4 regions of the Paenibacillus vulneris genome follow, and region 1 is predicted to be linked to each of the others. Evidence: riboswitches for the same ligand, from Rfam matches in the RefSeq annotation. Region 1 holds a riboswitch; each other region holds the start of a gene.
What was found. A riboswitch is a leader RNA that binds a small molecule or an ion and turns the genes downstream of it on or off. The one in region 1 is predicted to bind cyclic di-AMP.
Positions count from the first base shown of each region.

Region 2: linked by a shared signal. The riboswitch ahead of ABEA66_RS26005 (APC family permease) and the one ahead of ABEA66_RS28185 (hypothetical protein) in region 1 are both predicted to bind cyclic di-AMP.
Region 3: linked by a shared signal. The riboswitch ahead of ABEA66_RS05850 (C40 family peptidase) and the one ahead of ABEA66_RS28185 (hypothetical protein) in region 1 are both predicted to bind cyclic di-AMP.
Region 4: linked by a shared signal. The riboswitch ahead of ABEA66_RS28630 (resuscitation-promoting factor) and the one ahead of ABEA66_RS28185 (hypothetical protein) in region 1 are both predicted to bind cyclic di-AMP.

Region 1 is NZ_BAABJG010000036.1:110,534-116,507, reverse strand. It holds gene ABEA66_RS28200 (spore coat protein) at 23-595, opposite strand; partial or broken gene ABEA66_RS28195 (helix-turn-helix transcriptional regulator) at 724-1,664, opposite strand; gene ABEA66_RS28190 (VOC family protein) at 1,778-2,209, shown strand; cyclic di-AMP (ydaO/yuaA leader) riboswitch at 2,623-2,816, shown strand; cyclic di-AMP (ydaO/yuaA leader) riboswitch at 2,974-3,125, shown strand; gene ABEA66_RS28185 (hypothetical protein) at 3,260-3,658, shown strand; gene kdpF (K(+)-transporting ATPase subunit F) at 3,785-3,862, shown strand; gene kdpA (potassium-transporting ATPase subunit KdpA) at 3,920-5,599, shown strand; gene kdpB (potassium-transporting ATPase subunit KdpB) at 5,619-5,974, shown strand, end outside.
Region 2 is NZ_BAABJG010000029.1:256,172-262,145, reverse strand. It holds gene ABEA66_RS26025 (TRAP transporter large permease) at 1-49, opposite strand, end outside; gene ABEA66_RS26020 (TRAP transporter small permease) at 50-550, opposite strand; gene purB (adenylosuccinate lyase) at 817-2,175, shown strand; gene ABEA66_RS26010 (hypothetical protein) at 2,293-2,427, shown strand; gene ABEA66_RS26005 (APC family permease) at 2,442-4,277, opposite strand; cyclic di-AMP (ydaO/yuaA leader) riboswitch at 4,384-4,525, opposite strand; gene ABEA66_RS26000 (hypothetical protein) at 5,444-5,632, opposite strand; gene ABEA66_RS25995 (hypothetical protein) at 5,944-5,974, shown strand, end outside.
Region 3 is NZ_BAABJG010000006.1:98,477-104,450, reverse strand. It holds gene ABEA66_RS05860 (hypothetical protein) at 1-354, opposite strand, end outside; gene ABEA66_RS36310 (zinc-ribbon domain-containing protein) at 485-685, opposite strand; gene ABEA66_RS05855 (HAD family hydrolase) at 981-1,673, shown strand; cyclic di-AMP (ydaO/yuaA leader) riboswitch at 1,959-2,089, shown strand; gene ABEA66_RS05850 (C40 family peptidase) at 2,095-2,646, shown strand; gene ABEA66_RS05845 (CapA family protein) at 2,822-3,904, opposite strand; gene ABEA66_RS05840 (YheC/YheD family protein) at 4,158-4,943, shown strand; gene ABEA66_RS05835 (M14 family metallopeptidase) at 5,099-5,797, shown strand; gene ABEA66_RS05830 (C40 family peptidase) at 5,882-5,974, opposite strand, start outside.
Region 4 is NZ_BAABJG010000037.1:46,100-52,073, reverse strand. It holds gene ABEA66_RS28645 (AbrB/MazE/SpoVT family DNA-binding domain-containing protein) at 1-40, opposite strand, end outside; gene ABEA66_RS28640 (HD domain-containing protein) at 401-1,687, shown strand; gene ABEA66_RS28635 (TatD family hydrolase) at 1,751-2,518, shown strand; cyclic di-AMP (ydaO/yuaA leader) riboswitch at 2,743-2,938, shown strand; gene ABEA66_RS28630 (resuscitation-promoting factor) at 3,351-4,490, shown strand; gene rnmV (ribonuclease M5) at 4,683-5,234, shown strand; gene rsmA (16S rRNA (adenine(1518)-N(6)/adenine(1519)-N(6))-dimethyltransferase RsmA) at 5,231-5,974, shown strand, end outside.

The sequences.
Region 1 (5,974 bases):
AGTGATTAGCGCGCGGCGATGCTTATTGCTGATACACGTTCATGGGCTGCTGATAAGGGACTTCCTGGTAAATGCCGCCGATGGTTTGCATCGTTTGCTGAGGGGCCATAATGACCGGATACCAGCCGCGGGAGGCCATGAAGCTCCAAACCTCAAAGGCTTGATGGGAGCACATCCGGAAGGCGTCTTCGAGAAACGCCCGCAGCTGAGGTGTCGAGCATTCGAAGGCGGCCCAAGCATAGTCTCTTCCTGAGCGCTTCAACGTAAGCAGGTAGGAGGTAGCGATGGCTCGATCATCGAGCTGCTGCAGTTTCACCTGCGGTGTAACCGGATTAACCATCATGTGAGGAGCGGGAGCACCCATTTGCATATGGAGCGGTGGGACATTCAGCTGGTCCCTGGACCCGGACGCTTGACTGGCGAATTCGACCTTCATGTTATAGTCCTGAATGTGGGCGGAATAATGTCTTGCGATCATATCTCTCAATTGAGGATCGCGTGCTTGATTTAGGAACAATGCCATACTGTTGATGGAATTGGTGCAGCTGAGCAGCAATTCGTTAAGCTCATAGGCTTCGTGTGCGCCTAATTGCATCGGTCGGGTCAACCCTCTCTGTGCATATTTTTGGGATACCCGTATATTCTTTCACTTCAACCCATTACTATGCATGAAATGCAAAAAATCATTTCCTCATAGGACTAGGCCTTCGTGTTGGACAATCTTTACCGATATTGCTCCATTAGTTTACCTAGCATTTCCCTCATAACATGGATCAGCTCGTCTGGCGCTTTTACCTTTGCATCCATACCCAATCCAATAAAAAATTGGCCGAAAAATGGAAGGCTGCTTGTGGGGATTTGATCGTCCAGCCATCCTGTGCCGTCTTCTCTAACATGAATTTGCAATTTGTGCGCTGGCCACATTTCGGATTGGCATCTCTGCACCCCGTAAGCTCAACATAAAGCTCCATTGCCGGACTTTCCTCTTCCATGTAAGACTCCCAGTTTCCTGTATGCACTTGCGTCAAATCGATCGCTTTCAGTTCGGAAAGTTCAACAGATTTAACCCGGTCACAGCGAAACAAGCGAATTTCTTGGCGGTGAAAGCAATAGGCCGGACAATACCAAAACCCATTGCTGGCATAAATTCCGATCGGCTGGACATCTCTTAACCGCTTATGCTGTTTCGATTCGTACTCCATGCGCACCACTTTTTGATCGATCGCAGCATCCAGCAATAAGCTCAAATAAGGCGTGCTTGCATATCTCATCGGCGTAACCAGATCAAATCGTTTCCGCATCCGGTCGATACGGTCCCGAATATCTTCCGTCATATAAGAGTAAAACTTCCGCAGCACGGAATCTGTTTCCGCCTCAAAAGGAAGATTCTCGTAGTGCCTCAATGCATGGCTGGAAAAAAATACAGCAAGCGCTTCGTCTTCCGTAAAAGCAACCGGGGGCAGCATTCTCTCGTTAAGCATCTTATATCCCCCATGCTGACCGACCTCCGAATAAAAAGGAACCCCCAGCGCGCTCAACTCCTGCATATCCCGCATAATCGTCCGCGTGGAAACTCCAAATTCATCGGCAAGCTCTTTGGCGTTGAAAGACTTCTTTTTGTTGATGATCATCATAATCTCGATCAGTCGTTTGGACTTTGCCATTATAAACTCCATTTCGTGTATTGCGACAAGTATTGTCACTATTGCGCGATATGATGCTAATCAAGTCCAAAACAACCCAAATTGGACAATTTCATTTAAAAGGAGATGTTGGAATGTCAATGCGCTCAACGTCGTTTATTATGCTGGATGGACAAGCTGCGGAAGCAATTGAGTTTTACCAGGAAGCGTTGAACTCGAAATTACTGTTCAAAACTACGTACGGGGAAGGCAAGGATGCCGATGGTTTACCTGAAGAGGTGAAAACCCGCATTTCCCATGCCGTGCTGCAAACCGGTGAAAATGATTTGATGGTCGCTGATATCTTTCCGGGGCAACCTTATGTAATTGGAGATCAGGTGAATATTTGCATTACAGCGACGCAGCAAAACGAGATTAAAGAAATGTTTACTAAATTGAGTGAAAAAGGGCGAGTGATATTCCCGCTGCAGGAAACTGAATTCAGTCCGTGCTTCGGAATAGTGAAAGATCGTTTTAACATTACGTTCCAGTTCTTCATGAATGATACAACGAGCAGTTGGAGCTGAAAATAAAAGGCTTTGACCGGGGAGGAATCCCCGGTTCTTTTATGAATAATTGATGATCCTGTATAATTTTACCGTATAAGCTGCTGCGTGGGAACTACATTTTGTTCTTTCAGCAAAAGCTCGAAGCCAAAAACCGGATTGACGCAATCAGCATTGCAGAGAAAAACGGTTGGCTTTATCTAAGCGCATTTTGGATAAAGAGGGTGCTGAAGCGCAGGAAATCAAAGGGAATCAATTTGTGAAAAATGGAGATAGAGTGAGCAGGAAGCAGTTATCTGGAGATCGCATGTAAAGTAAGCGTTGCCATCCTGGCCGTTGGTGTAATTTCATCGCACAAGTCTCCCAAGTGTTCTTTACAGTTAAGGGCAACTGGCGTAATATACAATTCATGATTTGAAAAAAACAATGTTTCCAAATTCTGATCGCTTAATTTCCTTCTATAGGAAAGCGGGGGAACCAACACAGTGATATCCGTTCGGTGTGAGAGCCGTCCGCATATCGCTTGGGGTGAATCCGAAGGGTGCAAAGCTAGCTTGCGCCTGCCGGTAGGGCGACTCTCACCGCCCGAATCCGACAGCTAACCTCGTCAGCGTGGAACAGACTTTGAACTTCGCTATGCAGAAGTTCAAAGGGTCTATGGAGAGAGGATGATGAAGCTTGTGATCGCTATTAACGACCACAGGGCTTAAGCCTCTGTGGTCTTCTTGCGTCTTCTATTGAAAAACGATATGGAATGTTTCCATAAAACTTGATGAATATGACCTTGCAATGTATCGCTGAATCCTTAGTGCTTAATTAAGGAACGGGGGAACCAACGAGCTTACCGGCTCATGGGGTGAATCCTGAAATTTCAGGTAGGGCGACTCTCACGCCCGAATCCGGCAGCTAACCTCGTAAGCGTATCGAGAGAGGCAACGATGATCGTGTGCTTAGGTACAGCTATGGCTGTGCTTTAAGAAGCCGCGTGAAGAGTTCACCTCTTTTCGCAGGCTTCTTTTTTTGTGCCCTGATCCTGCTGCCTTCTCTTGAGAGATTAGGAGGAATGTGAAGATGAACGCCGCTCAAGAATTTATTCTTGTATCGGCGCCCAACAAAACCGGAGAAGGATTTATCCGGCTGCTGCTGTCCAAAGGCATTCCGTTCGCAGCAATTACGAACAGCCGGGCGGAGCAGGAGCGTCTAGAGAGCTTGGGCGTAAAGCATATGATTTGGATCGATACATCGGAATGCGAGTCATGGCTATTGCCCGACCTTCCGATCGGTAAAGTCTTTTTATTTGAAAGCTCCTTGAACTTGTGCTGCCGTTTCATTCAAATATGCAGGACCTGGACATCCAAAGAAATTTGCGTGGTAACGCATAATATGAATCCGCGGCTTGTCTATAAAGGTCTGGGAGCTGACCATGTCATTCATACTTCAAGCCATGATGTATCTTTCTTGATGAATTAATGCGGACGGAGGCATTCCTATGCAGGATGTATATATGGTAGTACTGCTGGCAGTAACGTACCTTTTGTTTTACGGCTTTTTGTCTTGGTGCAATCGGGTCGTTGAGGAGACAGGAGGCGAAAGATCATGACGGTTATCGCTGTCATCACTGTGCTTCTCTTCATTTATTTGGCTTATGCCCTGATTCATCCGGAAAAATTCTGAGCATTTCTTTCAGGAAAGCTCAGCAGACGAAGACAGCTTTCTTAGGAGGAAACGATAATGGGAATATTGCAAATCGCCGTCGTGATTGTCATTCTAGTCCTGCTGGTCAAACCATTAGGGACCTATTTATATCACGTCTTTTCCAATGAAGGCAATCGTACGGATACCTGGTTTGCTCCTGTGGAGAAGGCAATCTATGCGGTAACAGGCCTGAAGAACCGCCAAGGGATGACTTGGAAGACGTATGCTCTAAGCTTCATCCTGACGAATATCGTCTTTGTGGCGATCGGCTATCTCCTCCTTCGGGTTCAAAACGATTTGCCGCTGAACCCGAATGGTATCGACAATATGGAAGAAACGCTGTCGTTCAATACGGTCATCAGCTTTATGACCAACACGAATCTGCAGCATTACAGCGGGGAGTCGGGGTTATCCTACTTCTCGCAAATGGCTGTCATTACGATGATGATGTTCACCTCGGCGGCGACAGGGCTGTGCGCAGCTATTGCTTTTATACGCGGTATCACGAGCAAGGGAGAGACAATCGGGAACTTTTTTGAAGACTTTGTCAAAGCGCATATCCGGGTATTTTTCCCGCTCGCTATTGGGGTCACGATGGTGCTTGTAGCGCTTCATGTGCCGCAAACGCTGCAGCCGACCTTAACCGTCAACACGCTGGAGGGAGGCCGGCAGCAGATCGCTATCGGGCCTGTAGCTTCACTGGAATCCATCAAGCATCTGGGAACGAACGGAGGCGGCTTTTCCGGAGTCAACTCGGCTCATCCCTTTGAAAATCCGAGCGGTTTGACGAATGTGCTTGAAATTTTGTCAATGTGGTCTTTGGCGGCTGCCCTTCCGTACACATACGGACTTTTTGCACGCAATCGGAAGCAGGGCTGGGTTCTATTCTCGGCGATGATGATCTTGTTCCTGGTGTTCCTGTCGCTCATCTATACGGCGGAATCGGCGGGGAACCCGCTGATGAACAAGCTGGGAATCGACGCTTCGCAGGGCAGTATGGAGGGGAAAGAGGTCCGCTTCGGTATCGCGCAAACAGCGCTTTTTACAACGGTAACGACGGCGGCGACAACCGGCTCAGTCGATAATATGCACGATACGCTGACGCCGCTCGGCGGAATCACACCGCTCGCTTTGATGATGCTGAACTGCGTATTCGGCGGGAAAGGCGTAGGACTGGTCAATATGCTGATGTATGCCATTCTTGCAGTGTTTCTGGCCGGTTTGATGGTGGGACGTACACCGGAGTTTCTCGGCAAAAAGATCGAGCCGCGTGAAATGAAGCTGATTGCTATAGCGATTCTGGCGCATCCTTTCATTATTCTGATGCCCACGGCTCTTGCACTGGCAACGGAGTTAGGAAGGGCAGCTATATCAAATCCGGGCTATCACGGGATATCGCAGGTTTTGTATGAGTATACCTCCTCGGCCGCCAATAACGGGTCAGGATTTGAAGGCTTAGGCGATAATACGCCGTTCTGGAATATATCCACCGGTGTCGTCATGCTGTTCGGTCGTTATATATCGATGATTGCTCTCTTGGGAGTGGCGGGTTCCCTTGTACGCAAGCAATGGGTGCCCGAGACCATCGGCACGTTCAGAACGGATAACCGTTTGTTCGTAGGAATTCTGGTAGGTACAATATTGATTATCGGAGCGCTGACGTTCCTGCCGGTCATCGTGCTGGGGCCTATCGCAGAACATGTAACGATTCGTTAAATGGGAGAGGCGAAACTGTATGAGCAAGATGAATGCAAACCAGCATCGGAAATCGATGCTCAACTCGGCGATCGTCATGAATGCCGTTAAAGAAAGCTTCTTGAAGCTGAATCCGGTTGTGATGATGAAAAATCCCGTCATGTTCGTTGTAGAAGCGGGCACCTTGGTTGTGCTGCTTATGACCGTGTTTCCTGGCTACTTTGGAACGGAGAACAGCGTAGGCTTCAATTTTACCGTATTCGTTATTTTATTATTCACCGTACTATTTGCAAATTTCGCGGAAGCGCTGGCGGAGGGGAGAGGGAAGGCACAAGCCGACTCTCTCAAAAAGACCAAGCAGGAAATTACGGCGAACAAAATCGTGAATAATGGCTC
Region 2 (5,974 bases), on a different contig from region 1:
CTACGAAGCTGACGGTAAGAATGAGTATGGCGATTGTTGTTTCTTCCATTTAATGCTCTCCCTCCTCAATGCCTCGATGCCTTCTTGTATCGATCCCGATAAACTGCAGGAAGGAATACACGCATACAAGCAGGCCCGTGATCGGCATCACCACGTAAATGACGCTGTTGGGAAGCTTGGTCGCCGCCAGCGTGCTCTCGTTCATGAGGATGGTAAACTCGGTACCGGATAGGATCAGATAGATACCGAAGGCGAACGTGCTTGCATAAATCGTCTTATCCAGTACCCAATTGACTTTGGGAGGAAACTTGCTTGTAAACGAATCGATGGCCAGATGCAGGTGCTCGCGAAAACCGTACGCGATACCAAGGAAGGAGAACCAGACCAACAGCAGGAGCGTCACCTCCTCCGACCAAAATAATACGAAATGAAACAGCTTCCGGGTCAACACCTGGGTCGTTACGATAAGAATCATCGCCAGCAGCGCCGCCATGGAAAAGGTCTCAAAAAAGCTGTCGATCCACAAAAACGCTTTTTTCAGAGCTTTCACCTTTCATCCCCCTTCAGGCTTGCAAATATGTGATGTAAGCACTTACATTTTTGGTCACAAAACCTATTGTAAAGAATATGGAGCGGAAACGGTACGCCATGGATTTTAGATTTATTTGTAATTTTTTTAGGTCTTTGCCGGCGTGCAGCCCCTTGATTCGGACAGATGGGGTAGTGAAAGGCTTAGGGCATATTGTATAATCGGAATGATGGTTTTTATGTTGGAGGAAACTACAAACGGTCAAATGAACAGAAAGAGGCTGAACGATGTCAATTAAAGCTATATCCCCCCTGGACGGGAGATACAAGGAACAATCGGAAGTATTGGCAGAGCATTTCTCGGAATGGGCTCTGATGAAGTACCGGGTGTTTGTGGAGGTCGAATGGCTGATTCATATGTCCCAAAGGCCCGAGATTGCAGAAGTGCGCGAATTCACTGCGGAAGAGATCGCGTTTCTGAGGGGCATCACCGAGCAATTCAACGATGCATCCGCACTGCGCATCAAAGAAATCGAGCGTACGACCAAGCATGATGTGAAGGCTGTCGAATATTTCCTGAAGGAAACATTGGATCCGACAACCCTTGCTGACGTCAAGGAATTCCTTCACTTCAGCTGCACCTCGGAAGATATCAATAACCTGTCCCACGCCCTGATGCTGAAAAACGGCATGCAAAGCGGCTGGCTGCCGATGGCTGAGAAAATGACGGCTGAGGTCACCCGTATGGCCGAGGCTGCGAAAAATGTTTCGATGCTGTCCCGTACCCACGGGCAAACGGCGAGCCCTACGACACTTGGCAAGGAGCTTGCTGTGTTCGTATACCGCTGGAACCGCCAGCTCAAGCAAATCAAAGCACAGGAATACCTCGGAAAATTCAACGGTGCGGTCGGCAACTTCAACGCGCACTCGATCGCCTATCCGGACGCGCCTTGGGAAGATATCGCCCGCTCCTTCGTCGAGCACCTGGGGCTGACCTACAACCCGTTGACGACGCAGATCGAATCCCACGACTACATGGCTGAGCTGTTCCATTCGATCATGCGCTTCAACAATATTACCCTGGATTTCGACCGCGACGTATGGCAGTATATCTCGCTTGCGTATTTCAAGCAAAATGTCGTCGCCGGCGAAGTCGGTTCGTCCACTATGCCGCATAAGGTGAACCCTATTAACTTTGAGAATTCCGAAGCCAATATGGGCGTCAGCAACGCCATGCTCGATCATTTGGCCAACAAATTGCCGATCTCGCGGCTTCAGCGCGACTTGACCGACTCGTCCGCCCTGCGCAATATGGGTGTCGGGATCGCCCATTCCTATATCGCTATGGCCGCTACTCTGCGCGGACTCTCCAGCTTGTCGGTGAACGAGCCTGCGATTCAGCAGGATCTGAACGAAAGCTGGGAAGTGCTCGGCGAAGCGATTCAAACCGTTATGCGCCGCGTCGGTTATGAGAATCCGTATGAAAAATTGAAGGAGCTCACAAGAGGCGTAGAAGTAACGCCGCAGCGCATTGCCGATTTCATTCATGGGTTAGGCTTGCCTGACGCCGAGAGAGAACGGCTGCTTCGTCTTACGCCGTCTAGCTATATCGGCATCGCGGACAAGCTGGTCCGGCACATTCAGTAATGCCGCAGCTCCCTTCATTCCTGTCTTTACCATGGAATAGTCCTCCAACTTTAAGGTTAACTTAAGAAGCAGGGACTATGCTGAATAGGCCGATACAGAATGAAGGAGTGAGTCTCCATGGAAATCAACACCCTGTTAAACGAGCTCTTCAGTTCGCAAGAGGATTGGTCCGTCAAGACCAATGAACATAGCTATATCGTCGTCCCGAATGAACCTAATAAAGAGGAAGACACTAAAGAAGAGAGAGCCTAACAGCTCTCTCTTCTTTATTCGCTTAAATGGAAGGGAACGGTAGCTACGACAACGTCCTTCTCCTTCAGCAGCCGGGACCGAATGCGATAAGCGGATTGGTTATGGAGCAGGCGGTGCCACCATTTTTTCGCTACGAATTGGGGAAGCAGCACCATGATGGTCTGCTTTTCTTTGACGTGCGCGTCGATCCGCTCGATGAAATCGACCAGCGGCTTCACAATCGTCCGGTACCGGGACCGGAATACGACCAGCCGTACCCCGGGATTCCATTGCTCCCATTTCTTCTCCATCTTTTCCTCATCTTCATCGGAAAACGAGATATAGAAAGCGACTACGTTGGGCGACAGCGTCTTGGCATAAGAAATCGTGGCGGCAACCACCCGGTGAATCCCTGCGATCGGGATAATGATGATCGATTCCCTATGGGGAAGCGGCTCATCCAGGTTGATGCGAAGCTGATCCGCGACATCCTCGTAATGGTCGTAAATTTTGGTAATAAACCATAAGAGAATCGGCGTCAAAATAATGACAATCCAGGCGCCTTCCACAAATTTGGTCACGCAAAAAATAATGAGAACAGCGAACGAGACCAGAGCCCCCAAGCCGTTAATCAAGAGCCGGCCCTGCCAACCCTTTTGCTTCTCCCGGAACCATTTGCGGACCAGGCCGCTCTGAGCCAGCGTGAAGGACAAGAAGACACCGATGGCGTATAAAGGAATCAGTGCATCGGTCTTTCCTCTGAAGGCGATCAGCAGAAGGCTGGCCAAGACGCCCAAGGTAACAATCCCAAAATGGAAGGACAAGCGGTCTCCACGGTTAGCGAACATTCTCGGGAAGTTCTTGTCTTGAGCCATGATCGATGCCAGAATGGGAAAGCCGTTAAAGCTCGTATTTGCAGCGAGTGTCAAAATCATCATCGTCGCGATTTGCGTCCCATAGTACATGGCACCGCGGCCAAATGCACTCTCCGTTACCATGGACAGCACGGAGGTATGCCCTCTCGGATCCGGCGTTACGCCATATGCCATGGTCAGGATGGTAACCCCGCCGAAGATAATGGCCAGCAAAATCCCCAGCGACAGCAAGGTCTTCTTGGCATTGTCCTTGGAAGGAGTTTTAAAATGCGGCACCGCATCCGAAATCGCCTCAATCCCGGTAACCGCAGAACAACCGGAGGAGAAAGCCTTTAACAAAACGAACATCGTCAGTCCCGCCGGTGCTGCTCCCGGAATAACATGAATGGCATTCGCATGACTGGCGCCCGTGATCAAATCAAATATCCCTTTGCCGATCAATACCAGCACACAGAGAATAAAGAAATACGTCGGGAAGGCAAATACCGTTCCGGATTCGGAGGTCCCTCTCAGGTTTAACCATACCATGAGCCAAACCAGGAACAGGGCGATCGGTACAATATAAGGGATCGCAGCAGGAAAGGCGGACGTAATAGCCTGCACTCCGGCGGATACGGAAACCGCAACCGTCAGCGTATAGTCAATCAACAACGACACACCGGTTAATCTTCCGAACGCCATCCCCAGGTTTTCCTTGGAAACCATATACGCTCCGCCGCCTTGAGGATAAGCGTCGATGACCTGTCTGTAGCTGATAACCAGGATCGTGATTAGCAAAATAATAGCGATCGCTATCGGCAGGGAATAAGCAAAGGCTGCAACCGATCCAACTGCGGCCAGCGCAATCAGAATCTGTTCCGTTCCATAAGCCACTGACGACAAGGCGTCCGACGATAATATCGGAAGCGCCTTCCAAACCGGCATCTTTTCTTGCTCCAGCTCATTGGATTTCAGCGGCCTGCCGAAAATAACTCTTTTTAATGAATCTGTTGTCACACTGCGTGCACCCCGATAACAAAAGAATTGGCGTAATAAACCATCTTAGTGTTTAATATGTCCTGTAACAACACAAAAAACACAAGGCAAGAGTCCTGTGTTCATCTCTCCTTCTCACTTCCGCTGACGAGGTTAGCTGTCGGATTAGGGCTGTGAGAAGCATGCCCTTCCTTTGCTCTACGCAATAGGATTCACCCCTTAATGATGGGTCCCCCGCTCTTCTTTCGAAGATTAAGCTTTATGAAATTATTCAAGCAACGATTGAATATTACTTTCTAATGATTCCGTTGTAAATGTGACGCGTCCCGATAAATAAACCAATTTCTGTTCTCCTTTAGTCAAAATAGCGCATACATTTCTACAGCCGTGCATCTCGCATCGTTTTTTATCAAATTGCTTTCTTTATTGAAAAAAGGGGATAGTTCCCTCCGGTTATTAAGAAGGGAACTCTTACTGTGAAGGATTTATTTCGTATAGTGTAAAAGCTAAAGAAGATTCTATGAACTATAAGGGATTGCTTTATAAAAAAAATACTTCCAAATACAATTTGAAAGTTACTTAATGGAGCTTCTTGAAAAATTGGCTAATTATTAAGCGTATCAAACCAAGAAGAGAGAGGAAGAGAAGTGCAACCATTTCAGATCGATCTCCCTCCCTCAAAAAAACTACGACGGAATAACCAACGCACTATATTTTTCCTCAAGTTGCTTTAAGTAACTTTCTGGATTTCGGCGAAAGCGCCGGCGCATTACACTTTCGTTGAGACGTGCATTCCATTGAGTACATTGTTCTTTATATCTTTCATATGGATCCGAGCCAAACCGAGCGGAAAGATTCAACCAGAACGATATACTCGCCGTTGCGAAGAATATAATTCATTCCAACTTCGTCTTCCCGTCATAAAACGATGGCGAGTTTTGGTTTGTCGGTAAAAACGTTCTATGGTCATTGTTGGTACGGGGAAGAAAAGAGTGGTCGTAACAAGAAAAGTGCCCCTTCCAGAATCCCCTGGTGTAAGAAGTTACATTCTTCACCATGGGCAGATCAGTCCCACGTACCCCAGGTTCAAAAAGAAATGGAGATATTTAAACGATTATAGTAATTTTAACTGTTTTGTTGATCCTTCTAGCATTCAGAGATTATTCCATAAATCGAAACAGCGGCTATCATCTAGACTGCCGCTGTTTTTTTATTACTTTATATTTTCTTCCTACAGCCGCCGCCACCGGACAATCATCAGGCCTTACTTCGTCCAGAAGAAGCCGGGTTGCTGCCACGGCTGCCTGCAGCCTTTTCCAGCAATGCCCGACGAGTTGGGCTTCAATCGGAAAACCGGAAGAGCGAGCTGTAGTCACGCCTGGCTACATCTTCCAGATAGAAGGATCAACTCAACGTTTTTTATTTTCGTGATTATTATCTTATTTGGATCGATTGTTGATGTTGATTAATAACCTAATGATTAATAATACCACAAGTAAAAAAAATATTGACAAAATTATTCCAGCTGGGGTTATTAAATAATACATATTAATACCCACCTTTCACTTGTTAAGATTAAAGGATTAATCTATTATACAACAAAATATAATAAATATTATAATTTTAGGTAGATATTGTAAATTTAATAGGATATAATTACCATATATTGATAAAGGAGGTAATTATTATGGTAGCAGGTATTATTCGTAGAATTGGTA
Region 3 (5,974 bases), on a different contig from region 1:
TTTGGCTTTAGAACGGTTAGTGCGTTTAGAACGATTAGAACGATTAGAACGATTAGAGGGATTAGTTGGATTAGTTGGATTAGATGAATTAGAGCGATTTTGCCTATGTCCGCCATGACCGCCATGCCAGCCTCCGTGGCCTCCATGCCAGCCGCCATGACCGCCATGCCAGCCGCCATGACCGCCGTGCCAGCCGCCATGCCAGCCGCCATGACCGCCGTGCCAGCCGCCATGCCAACCTCCCGGCCAACCGCCGCCATACCAGCCCCCGTATGGGTAACTCCAAGTGCTGTAGGTACCGATAGGAACCGTCACAACGGTTGGATAAGTATAGGGAATATAAGCCATTGCCATAGTCTCCTTTGCTTGTTTTGATACCAACAATGTATGCTCGGGAGACAAATCGTGATACTTGACCTAGAGAAATAGGCATTTGTCATGCATAAAAAAAGAGAGCGGCACCGCCGCCCAAAATCCAAAGCTTCTATTTGGCAAAATAATATATGATAGCGGCGATGATTAGAACAATGATAATGATCCATGTGATAGTACCCGCTTTAGAGCTGCTTTTTTGGTCAGGTGGGGATGCGGCTTGATCCGTTGAGCTTAAGAAGGTTCCGCAATACTTACAGACAATGTCTCCGTCACTCATCTTTTCATTACATTTTGAACAAAATTTCACCATTTGCATCACCCGCAATCTGATGGATTTTGTTAACTAGGCGCTTCATTACATATGTATGGTTCAACCATCGTTCCATCCATATCCAGAATGGATTGATAAACAATAAATATGCTTAAAGTGAGATGAATTGCTCGGATTCACAAGGCTGCATTGACACGTGGAGATTATTGGAATTATGATGTCTAAAGGATACTTTACACGTCCGCTATGACTTCCCTATGAGCTTAATGCTTAGGAAAGCCTCGTTTGACAATGATCATGTATAAAAAGAAAACAGCATTCGGAGGAGTTAACCATGAAACCGACTTTATCCAAGCCGGAAGCGATGATATTTGATTTGGACGGGACGTTGTTCCAGACGGAAACGCTGCTTCTGCCGGCTTACCATGCCACATTTGACCAGCTGAGGGCTGAAGGAGCCTATTCGGGACCTACGCCGCCGGAGAGCGAAATATTGGGAAGCCTGGGGATGCTGCTCGAGCATATATGGCAGCGGGTGATGCCGGATACGGATGTTCAGGTGCACCGCAGAGCAGATGAATTGCTGCTGGACTATCAAATTCAGGGTCTGCTGCGCGGGGAAGGGCGGCTGTACGATGGAGTTGCGGATACGCTGAAGGCGCTGCATGAGCAAGGCGTTCGCCTGTTCGTAGCGAGCAATGGGCTGGAGTCTTATGTGAAAAATGTTATTCAGCATAAAGGGCTGGGACCTTTATTCGAAGGTTTATACAGTGCCGGAGAATTCAGAACCCGTTCCAAGGTGGATCTGGTCCGCATGCTGTTGGAAACCTATAACGTAAAGACGGCCTGGATGGTCGGGGATCGTTCCTCTGATGTGGAAGCGGGTCTTGAGAACGGGTTAACGGTTATCGGCTGCGATTATGCCGGTTTCCGCAAAGAAGGGGAGCTGGAGGGAGCCCATGAGCAAATCGGCAGCTTTAGTGAGCTGTTCTCTCTGCTTCAGACTTCGCTGCAGCAGTCCCGATAAAACATCAATTTCAAAAAGGTTGCACTTGGAGCTGTCAATTTCATAGGAAATTAATGGGGAGGCCGGAATTTCGGTCTCCCTTTCATTTACATCCAAAGTCTGTTTTTTCGCGGAATAACCCCTATGCAAGCTGAAATATTTTACAATCCTCTACTTTTTCTGGCTGCTCAGGTATGCCGATGGAATAATTTGCACCATGAAATAGCCAGGTGCCCATGCTACACTAGAGTGGCTCAAAAAACCAGAAACGCGGTTTCAACGCCGCTTGGGTTATATAGGGCAAAATCATAATAAAGGCCGAAGCTAATAGAAGCACGGGGGAACCAATCTTTGGGGTGAAGCCGCGTCAGCGGCAGGGTGATTGACCTTTGACCCGAATCCGTCAGCTAACCTCGCAGGCCGAAAAAAGGAGAGGTTTATTTTGAATCGTTTGATGAAAATTGTTTTGACAAGTGCTTTGGCACTTAGCCCGATTATCGGTGTAACTGGAGTATCCGCAGCTCCCGCAACAACATCTACCGTATCGAGCACCAAGGCGTCGACATTATCTGTTGCCGCTAAACGGGACAAGGTTGTTAAAACGGCGCTTTCTCTGCAGGGTAAAGTTCAGTATGTTCCGTGGACACAACGCCAAGAGGCCCACGCTCCATATAAAACGGACTGCTCCGGTTTTACGGCTCTCGTTTATAAACTCGCTAACGTTGGAGTTACTCTAGTTGATAGAGACGATGACCATCAAGCCCAAGTAGGAACAAAAATCACTTCCTACAAGAACCTGCAAAAGGGCGACCTGCTGTTCTTCGGTAACATTGGAAGCTCGAAAAGCATGAAAGACGTAGGCCACGTGGGGATCTATATCGGTAACGGTAAAATGATTCACAACATCAACAGCAAATCCGACGTGAAAATTTCGGATATCAACTCGAGCTACTACAAAAACAAATTTATGTTCGCTAGAAGAGTAATTAAATAATAGGGCACGTACCTTAATCTAGCATGAATATAAAATAATAAAAGCCTTCCAAGCCTGGGACCCGGATAACGGACCGCTTGGAAGGTTTTTTCCATATTAACAGCTGTATAATTTCGATGATCCCCGCAATGGAATCAGCTGCGGAGACAAAGCCTCATTTTTTGTGATTCTAGCGTTAAAGAATTTTAAAGTCCGACTGATGATGGTATCTGGGAATATGCTTTTTTAAGTGATGGACCATTTTTGACATGCGCTCCGCTTCGTTTCCATTCCGGTTCGGATGTTTTTCCAGCGTGTTTAATAATGGAACGACCCGAAAAGCGGTACGTCCTCCAATCTTGGTGCTGCGAGTCCATGTAGGGATAAAATCGGCCTGAACGATCTGTACCCTTCCATCGTCATGCTTTCGAATATGAAGACGGTTAATAAGACCGGTCAGCGTATGATCGTTTCCGTATAATCGGGTAGAAACGAAATTCCCCAAGGAATAAGCGGCGTACCTTTTTTTCTTGACCCCGGTAATATCCCTGGATTCCTGGAAAATAGCCGGTTGGATGACATGGGAATGCGCCCCGAGAATAATATCGGCGCCGTGCTTGAACAGTAGTTGGAAGTAACGCTTCTGCTCCTCATTCGGATACTTGCTGTATTCTCTTCCGAAGTGCATGCATACGATAATAAGATCCACCGATCTCGACTTTAGCCTTCGGATGTCGGATATGATTTTGCTTGGACTAATCCGATTGACGGCCCAGGATTGACCGCTTGGTACCGGGATTCGGTTGGTTGTTTTAGTATAGGACAAAATACCGATTTTGATTCCTTTGACATTTTTAATCAATAATTGTTGAGAATCTTTGTGCGTGCGGAAAGTTCCCGTATGCGACAACCCCTTGGAGTCAAGCACCTTAAGGGTTCGTTTCAGTCCGTTAATGCCGCAATCCATACAATGGTTGTTTGCCGTTGTCAGTACGTCGAATCCCAGCCTTTTTAAAGTGCTGGCAAAGGAATCGGGACAATTGAACAGCGGCCATCCAGTTTTGGCGCTTCTTCGCGATACGGTGTACCCGATCTCCGGGCCTGAAAAAGTGGTTTCTAGATTTCCAATGGTTAGATCTGCATCACGCAAATAGGGAGCAACCGGTTCAAATATCTCGTCAAAGGAATAACGCTTCTCTCCGGTGACTCTGGCGCTGCCAATAAGTCGATATTTCATTAAAAAATCCCCGACCGCGGCGATCGTAATGTCCGTACTCATGACCCATCCCCGTTTCTGTTGAAATAATCGTCTGCCGGGCCCTCGAAGAGTGGAACCGCATAATATCATATGAGCCTGCCGTTGGATCTGTCTTTGCTTTATAAGCCCATTTTTGGAGGTAAAGTGTGCAGTCCTATATGAATACAGGCGAGGTACTCTTTCCTTTGGAGCCGAATAGTATAAGTAACGTCATATTGCTTGGTTGTATGTATTGGCGTTCAACCGCTGCTCATCACACGGAGGAGATCCTACAGTGAAAGGAAATTTGCTTAAGTATCCCGGCGGAAAATGGTTGAAGCACGAGGCGCTTTGGAGTGAAGATGCGCTTCGCGCCCTGTTGCCGGAGACGGAGATGTTTTCTGCGGACACGTTCATTCAAATGATCGAAAAGCATACGGTCCTTTTTCTCAAACCGGATCTTGGAATGAGGGGACAAGGCATTATTAAGGTATCACGGGAAGAAGGCGGAGCCTGCATCGTCAGGACAGCTGCAAAGACCTACAGATACCGTAACGTACATGATGCCTCCCACAAGCTGAATAAGCTGACGGAGGGCAAAAGCTATATTGTTCAGCAAGGGATAGATTTGATCAGGATTAAAGGAAGCCCGGTAGATTTCCGGGTGCTGCTCCATATCGGACCTAATAACAGGTGGAGATTTTTTGGAATCATGGGGAAGGTAGCGGCCAAAAATCAATTCGTTACAAACCACAGCAGCGGAGGAAAGCCCATCCGGCTGCACCAGGCCCTGTCTCTTACGCTTGGCATCGGAAGAAAGGACGCCCCCCAGTGGGATGAACGGATCAAGAAGCTATCCTTTACCATTGCCAGAGCCATGAAGAAGCATTATCCGAACATTACGGAGCTGGGACTGGACATTGCCATTGATAAGAGTCACAAAATTTGGCTGCTCGAGGCCAATACCAAGCCGCAATATCAGTTATTCAGGTACCATGCCAATCCGTATCTGTATGGAAATATCGTCAAATCTGTCCGGCATCTTAGGGCCGCGGCGCTTACGAAAGCGTCACGGCGTTAAACCGGAACAAAGACCGTTAGGGAAGAAAGCTCCTTTTGTCATAACGACAGAGGAGCTTTCTTTTTTAAATCTGTCTAATGCAGACAGGTTGGTTCATTTGTCCCTATCAACGGCTTCCGCCGCAACGTATTGTAGAATATCCGGAGGTGACAAGTATGAGAATCAGTAAGCATGTGCTGGCGAAGAACAGTAAGTTCGAGACGCCTTATTACATTATCGACGGAGAGCTGCAGGGAAGCACGGTTATGATAACGGCAGGTGTTCACGGGACAGAACGGGCAGGCTTTCTCTCTGCGAAGAAGCTGCTAGAACAGCTTCGAAGCGATGTTATTCATATCCGCAGAGGCAGGTTGATTATTATTCCAGTCGTCAATCGGATCGCAGTTCGGCGGCGGATAAGGGGAGTTCCGGATCTGAACCGGACGTTCCCGAGACGCTATGGCAAGAGGCGTGCCCGTCATCCGCTCTCTAGAGCGGTGTTCCGGCTTGCACGAGAGCAGGGTCCGGATTGGTATGTGGATTTGCATGAAGCGAACGGGCTGTTCCGAATCCAACCGAAGGCATTGGGACAAACCTTAATCGTCAATCCGGGAAGCAAGGTCATTCCATTCTCCAAAAGAATCATTCGACGAATAAATCCATCCATCAAGAGGAGATCGAGACGGTTCTCTCTCCTTCAGCGCAAATTGCCCGGTTCGGGCCGTTCAGCCGCGTACCGTTTGCTGCATGCCAAAGCCATAACAGTAGAAACGGGAATCAGATTGCCCCTCGAAGAACGTATCCGATACCAAATGAAAATAGTGAGCAGCATATTTAAAGAAGCGGGTTTAATCAAAACAGGGGATGAATCCTGACAAAAGAAAGCGCCGCTTGGGTTTAAGCGGCGCTTCGCAGGGCTGTGTGAAATGATGGAATGAGGGCTGAAAGAAAGTTTGAACCTATTGTTTTACAACCTGTGTATATTTGGTGTTAGTCGTTATGTAAACCGTTTTGCCATTCCATTTTACTTGATACCAGTATTGGTTGGCTTT
Region 4 (5,974 bases), on a different contig from region 1:
GCTCGTCAACCTTTCTAACAATACCAGTAGATTTCATCATATATAAAAGTCCCCTCTCGAATTAGATAAATCGTCATTATTCGACAATATTCTTAAGATTTATGATACCAACCATTCCCAAAATAGTCAACTAGAAAATTGCATTTTTTGCCGTTAAAATATGGTAGTCTATCCTTCTACTTCAATATAAAACAGAGTGGCTGCTGAAAAACCTTGCAAATATGCACCTTTTCTATAGACACCAAACATAGTATTATGAATATATTCCATACTAAAGAAAAATTTAGAAGACATATTCTGTTCACATTTGGAAGTTTTATACGACAAAGTTCGACAAAAACATCATTTTCCTGCTCATTCCGTGTCGAAAATACAAGAAGCTTTAGGGAGGTTACGCATCATGTCGAGTCCTTTACAGGAAGAAAAGGTATTCAAAGACCCGGTACATAAATACATCTACGTGCAGGACCAAACGATTTGGGATCTGATTAACACCAAAGAATTTCAACGCCTCCGTCGTATACGACAGCTCGGCACTTGCTTCCTGACGTTTCACGGCGCCGAGCACAGCCGATTTTCCCATTCCCTCGGGGTTTACGAAATCACGCGCAAAATCATATCGCAATTCGAACGAAACGGCTATGAGGATTGGCCGCGGGAGGAGCGGCTGCTCTCCTTGTGCGCGGCCCTTCTGCACGATGTCGGACACGGCCCCTTTTCCCACTCGATTGAAAAAACGTTCGGGACCCATCACGAGGAATGGTCCTGCCGGATCGTTCTTGGAGATACCGAAGTGAACAAGGTGCTTAAGCGCGTATCCCCCACTTTTCCACAAAGGGTGGCTGGGGTTATCGCCAAAACGTACAAGCAGGAAATCGTCGTCAGCCTCGTCTCGAGCCAGCTGGATGCAGATCGGATGGACTACTTGCTCCGCGACGCCTATTATACCGGTGTCAATTACGGGACGTTCGACCTGGAACGCATTCTGCGGGTGATGAGACCGTTTCAAGGCCACATTGTCGTGAAAGAGAGCGGCATGCATGCTGTCGAGGATTACTTGATGTCCCGGTACCAGATGTATTGGCAGGTATACTTTCATCCTGTTACCCGCAGCGCGGAGGTTATTCTGCATAAAATTTTTGAAAGAGCGAAACAGTTATATGAAGAAAACTATTCTTTCTCGTTTATGCTGCCGCCGCTCTTAAACCTGTTCCGGGGGACATTGTCCATACAAGAGTTCCATTTGCTCGATGAAGCCTTTATGCAGACGGTGCTGATGCAGTGGACCAACGAGCAGGATGCCATTCTGGTTGACTTGTGCTCTCGCTTCCTTAACCGCAAACTGTTTAAGTATGTCATGCTGGAGAGGATCGACGCGCTTCAAATAGAGCGGCTGCGCGATACGATGCGGGCTCTGAATCTGGATCCGTCCTTCTACCTCGAAATTGATTTTCCGTCGGATCTTTCGTATGATGTGTATCGGCCGGGAGTCCATGACGAAAAATTGCCGATTTTGCTGCTGGACCAAAAGCATACGTTGACGGAAATTTCGCGCAAGTCGGAAATTGTCCGGTCCATCAGCGGTATTCATATGGGGAAATACCATCTGTATTTCCCGGAGGAGCTCTTATCCGCTGATCCGGGCTCCATTCATCCGGAGCACCGCAAGCTGCTTGGCATGGAATAAAAGCTCGTCTATCGAACTGCAAGGACCAAATTGAACTTACATATGAAGGAGTTAATTGCCGCTATGCTGATAGACACGCACACCCATTTGAACGCCCCTCAATTCGATGACGATCGACATGAGGTTATCCAACGGGCATTAGAAAGCGGAATCAGTCGAATCATCAATGTCGGATTTAATCGCGAAACGATCCCTACCTCGATTGCGCTTGCCGAGCAATATGACTTTATTTATTCAACCGTCGGATGGCATCCCCAAGATGCCAAAGATATGATGCCGGGCGATCTGGAATGGATCGAAGAGCTGTGCAAGCACGAGAAGGTGGTGGCCATCGGAGAGATAGGCTTGGATTATTATTGGGATACCTCTCCCAAGGATGTACAGGATCGAGTATTTCGGGAACAAATCCGTCTGGCCCGCAAGCTGGGTATGCCTATCGTGATCCATAACCGGGACGCACACCAAGACATTATCCGGGTTCTTCGAGAAGAGAAGGCTTCGGAGGTCGGCGGTGTCATGCATTGCTTCTCCGGCAGCTGGGAGACGGCCAAGATGTGCCTCGATATGAACTTTTACATCTCCTTCGGCGGCCCTGTCACATTCAAAAATGCCAAGCAGCCCAAAGAGGTGCTGGAGAAAGTTCCGCTGGACCGTTTATTGGTTGAAACCGACGCGCCTTATTTGACTCCGCACCCCTATCGAGGGAAAAGAAATGAAACCGCATATGTGAAATTAGTCGCAGAAACCGCTGCACAAATCAAGGGGTTAACCCTGGAGGAGCTGGCTCACGCGACTACGAAAAATGCAGTTACATTGTTCGGATTACGGTGAAATAAAAGGGGGGTTGGGACAGCCCTATTTTCGTCGAAAACGTGAAAACGAGAGAAAAACAATCCAAAAAATACGTCAAGTTGAGAAATACATGGGTTATGCTCAAGAAATCGATCAAAAAAATCGGAATTGAACAAAAACGGACCTTTTTTGCCGAGTTTGTATACTTTACAACTTTATATCCGACAGCGTAAACTCAATATTAACTTAATACGATTACCAATTTTCCATTATCGCTGAGTTTCCGTAAGGGAAACGGGGGAACCGCAAAAGGCCAGTCTTGATTTGAAAATAAGGCTAAGGTCACATTTTCTGGGGTGAGTCTTGGATGGGTAGATGTTTGTTTACCCGGATCCAAGTAGGGCGACTCTCAAGTCCGAATCCGTCAGCTAACCTCGTAAGCGTTAAGAGAGAGGTATGATTGTCGTGTGCTTTATTTCATTACTGATGAAATAACCTAAAGTCACGGGAAGAGTCCTCTTTCCGTGACTTTTTTTGTTCTCCCGTCATTGTGATAACTATCCGACAACATAATCATTACCTACAGCCAAGAGGAGGTGCTGGCCGCACGCAGGAGAAACGATATGGATTGCTAGTTGCAGCCCTTAGTTGACCGCACAGGAGAAGCTTTTTCGAGCAGAATGAGTGTTCGTGAAACCTTCAGTGCTTCCAGGATACGTTTACTCAACGATCATGGAGGTTGTTCCTGGGTGAAAGAACGTCGTTAGGCGTTGTTCTTTATTAACCAACAGATTGCAAAACTTAACCATAGTCGCGTCAGATCAATCATGCGTAACACTCGACGGCGGGGCTTTGAAGGAGGACCGAACTAGTGGGAGCTATTCAACACGAGCAAACCCATGTAAGACGATCATCCAGCATGTCCTTCGCATTGCGATGGAGGCATGAAAACTTGCGTTTGATATCGATCATAGCAATTATTTCATTCGCGTTGACTTTCATGTTTTTATTAATGTTATACGGTACGGCTACCAAGAAGGTGACCGTAGTCGTGAACGGAGAAGAAACCATTGTTTACACCAAGCAATGGGATTTGAAGCATTTACTGGATGAGCAAGGCGTCACTGTAGGAGAGCATGATCGTCTCTCTGCAGCGCTGGATTCGAAAGTAAAATCCGGGGACCGGATTACGATCGAGCATGCAAGGCCGATTCAGCTGACGGCTGACGGAGAAACGAAGACGCTGTACACGGTGCAAAAGACGGTGGGCGGCGCATTGAATGATTTACAGGTTCAGGTAGGAGAGCTTGACAAGGTAACCCCTGTCGTGGATGCCGATCTGCCTGACAGCGGTGAGATTCAAATCGTACGGGTAACCAAAGAGGTTGAAGAGGTTCAAGAAAAGATAGCCTATGACGTTGTGAAAAAGAACGACCCTCAATTGGTAAAAGGCAAGGAGCAAGTGGTGCAGGAAGGCCAGGAAGGCCTGGTTGTGAAGAAAAAGGAAAAGATGTACGAAGACGGTAAGCTTGTATCCGAAGAAGTAGTGGACCAAAAGGTTCAATCAGAGAGCGTCAATAAAATTGTCGCGGTAGGCACCAAAAATCCGGTTGTTGTATTATCAGCATCATCGCCAAATCTACAGGAAGTAACAAAAGGCGGAGTTTCCTTCGGCGTCAAGCAGGTCATTAACAATGTGACATTGACCGCTTATTCAGCGGGCGCTGCTTCGACAGGAAAGAGCACAGAGCATCCGCAGTACGGACTTACGTCTACAGGCACGAGAGTAACGGAAGGTCGCACAATTGCAGTGGATCCCAAGGTGGTTCCGCTGGGCTGGTGGGTTTATATTGACGGGCTTGGATTCCGCAGAGCGGAGGATACCGGAAGTGCAGTCAAAGGAAACATTATCGATGTGTATTTTGACAGCAACGATTATGCCAACCGATTTGGCTTGAAGCGCGGGTATACCGTTTATGTGATAGGACCCAAGAAACCAACCGCGGACTAAGGACCTGCAATTGGGGAAGACTCATTATATATATGCTAAAGGAAGAGAAGAGGGCTACCTCTTCTTTTTTATGTGATCAGGGCAAGTTCACGCGGACAGGCTTCGTCATCACTTGAAAGTGGCGGGAACAAAGGCTAGTATAAAGAAAGCCGTATGGATGATTCTGGTATAGGGTGAAGGAAGGTAAGCAAGATGATCAAAGAAATTATAGTGGTAGAGGGCAAAGACGATACAACCGCCATCAAAAGAGCCGTAGAAGCCGAGACCATAGAAACGGGCGGCTCCGCGATTAATAAAGACGTTATCCGGCGCATCAAGCTGGCTCAGCAGCGCCGCGGCGTCATCATATTGACGGACCCCGACCATGCGGGTGAGCGCATCCGTAAAATCATTACGGCGCAGGTGAAGGGCTGTAAGCATGCTTTTATCACTCAGGAAGAGGCGACGGCCAAAGGGGACATCGGGGTAGAGAATGCTTCGGTTGAGGTCATCCGCAAGGCTCTTGCGAATGTAAGAACCGATTATGAGGCTGAAGAGTCGGACATTACTTGGGAGGACTTGATTGACGCCGGCTTGATCGTCCATCCGCAAGCTGCTGCCCGTCGTATGGAAATGGGCAAGCATTTGGGTATCGGGTACTGCAACGGAAAGCAATTTTATAACCGCTGCCGAATGTTTCGAATTTCCCGCGAGGAGTTCGCGGAGGCATGGAAGCAGCTTGAGAAAAAAGAGGGCGAATCATGACAAATATCCATTTCAATATGCAGGAGGACATTGCCTCCCCCAAAAAAACGAAAGAGCTTCTTCAAAGGCATGGCTTTACGCTGAAAAAAAGCTTGGGTCAAAACTTTTTGATCGATCCGAATATATTAAATAAAATCGTTACCGCCGCAGATCTGGATGCTTCCAAAGGAGCGCTGGAGATTGGCCCCGGGATCGGGGCTTTAACCCAGCAGCTGGCCAAAATCGCCGGCGGCGTCGTTGCCGTAGAGATCGATCAGCGACTGCTCCCGCTATTGGAGGAGACCCTGTCGGCCTATCCGCATGCGAGTGTCGTCCATGGCGACGTACTGAAGGTCAATTTGAAGGAATTGTTTGAACAGCATTTCGCGGCATTCTCCAAAGTGAGCGTAGTCGCAAATTTGCCGTACTACATCACGACGCCGATTATTATGAAGCTGCTTGAGGAAAAGCTGCCGCTGGAGAACATTGTCGTTATGATCCAGAAGGAAGTGGCGGAGCGAATGTCGGCCAAGCCGGGAGGCAAGGATTACGGCAGCTTGAGCATTGCGGTGCAGTACTATTGCGAGCCTGAGATTGTTACGATCGTTCCTCATACGGTATTCATTCCTCAACCGAATGTCGATTCGGCCGTCATCAAGCTGAAGGTTCGGAGCGCGCCTCCTGTGACGGTGACGGACGAGTCCTTCTTCTTCGAGGTCGTTCAGGCTTCTTTTGTGCAGCGCCGTAAAACGATCTATAAC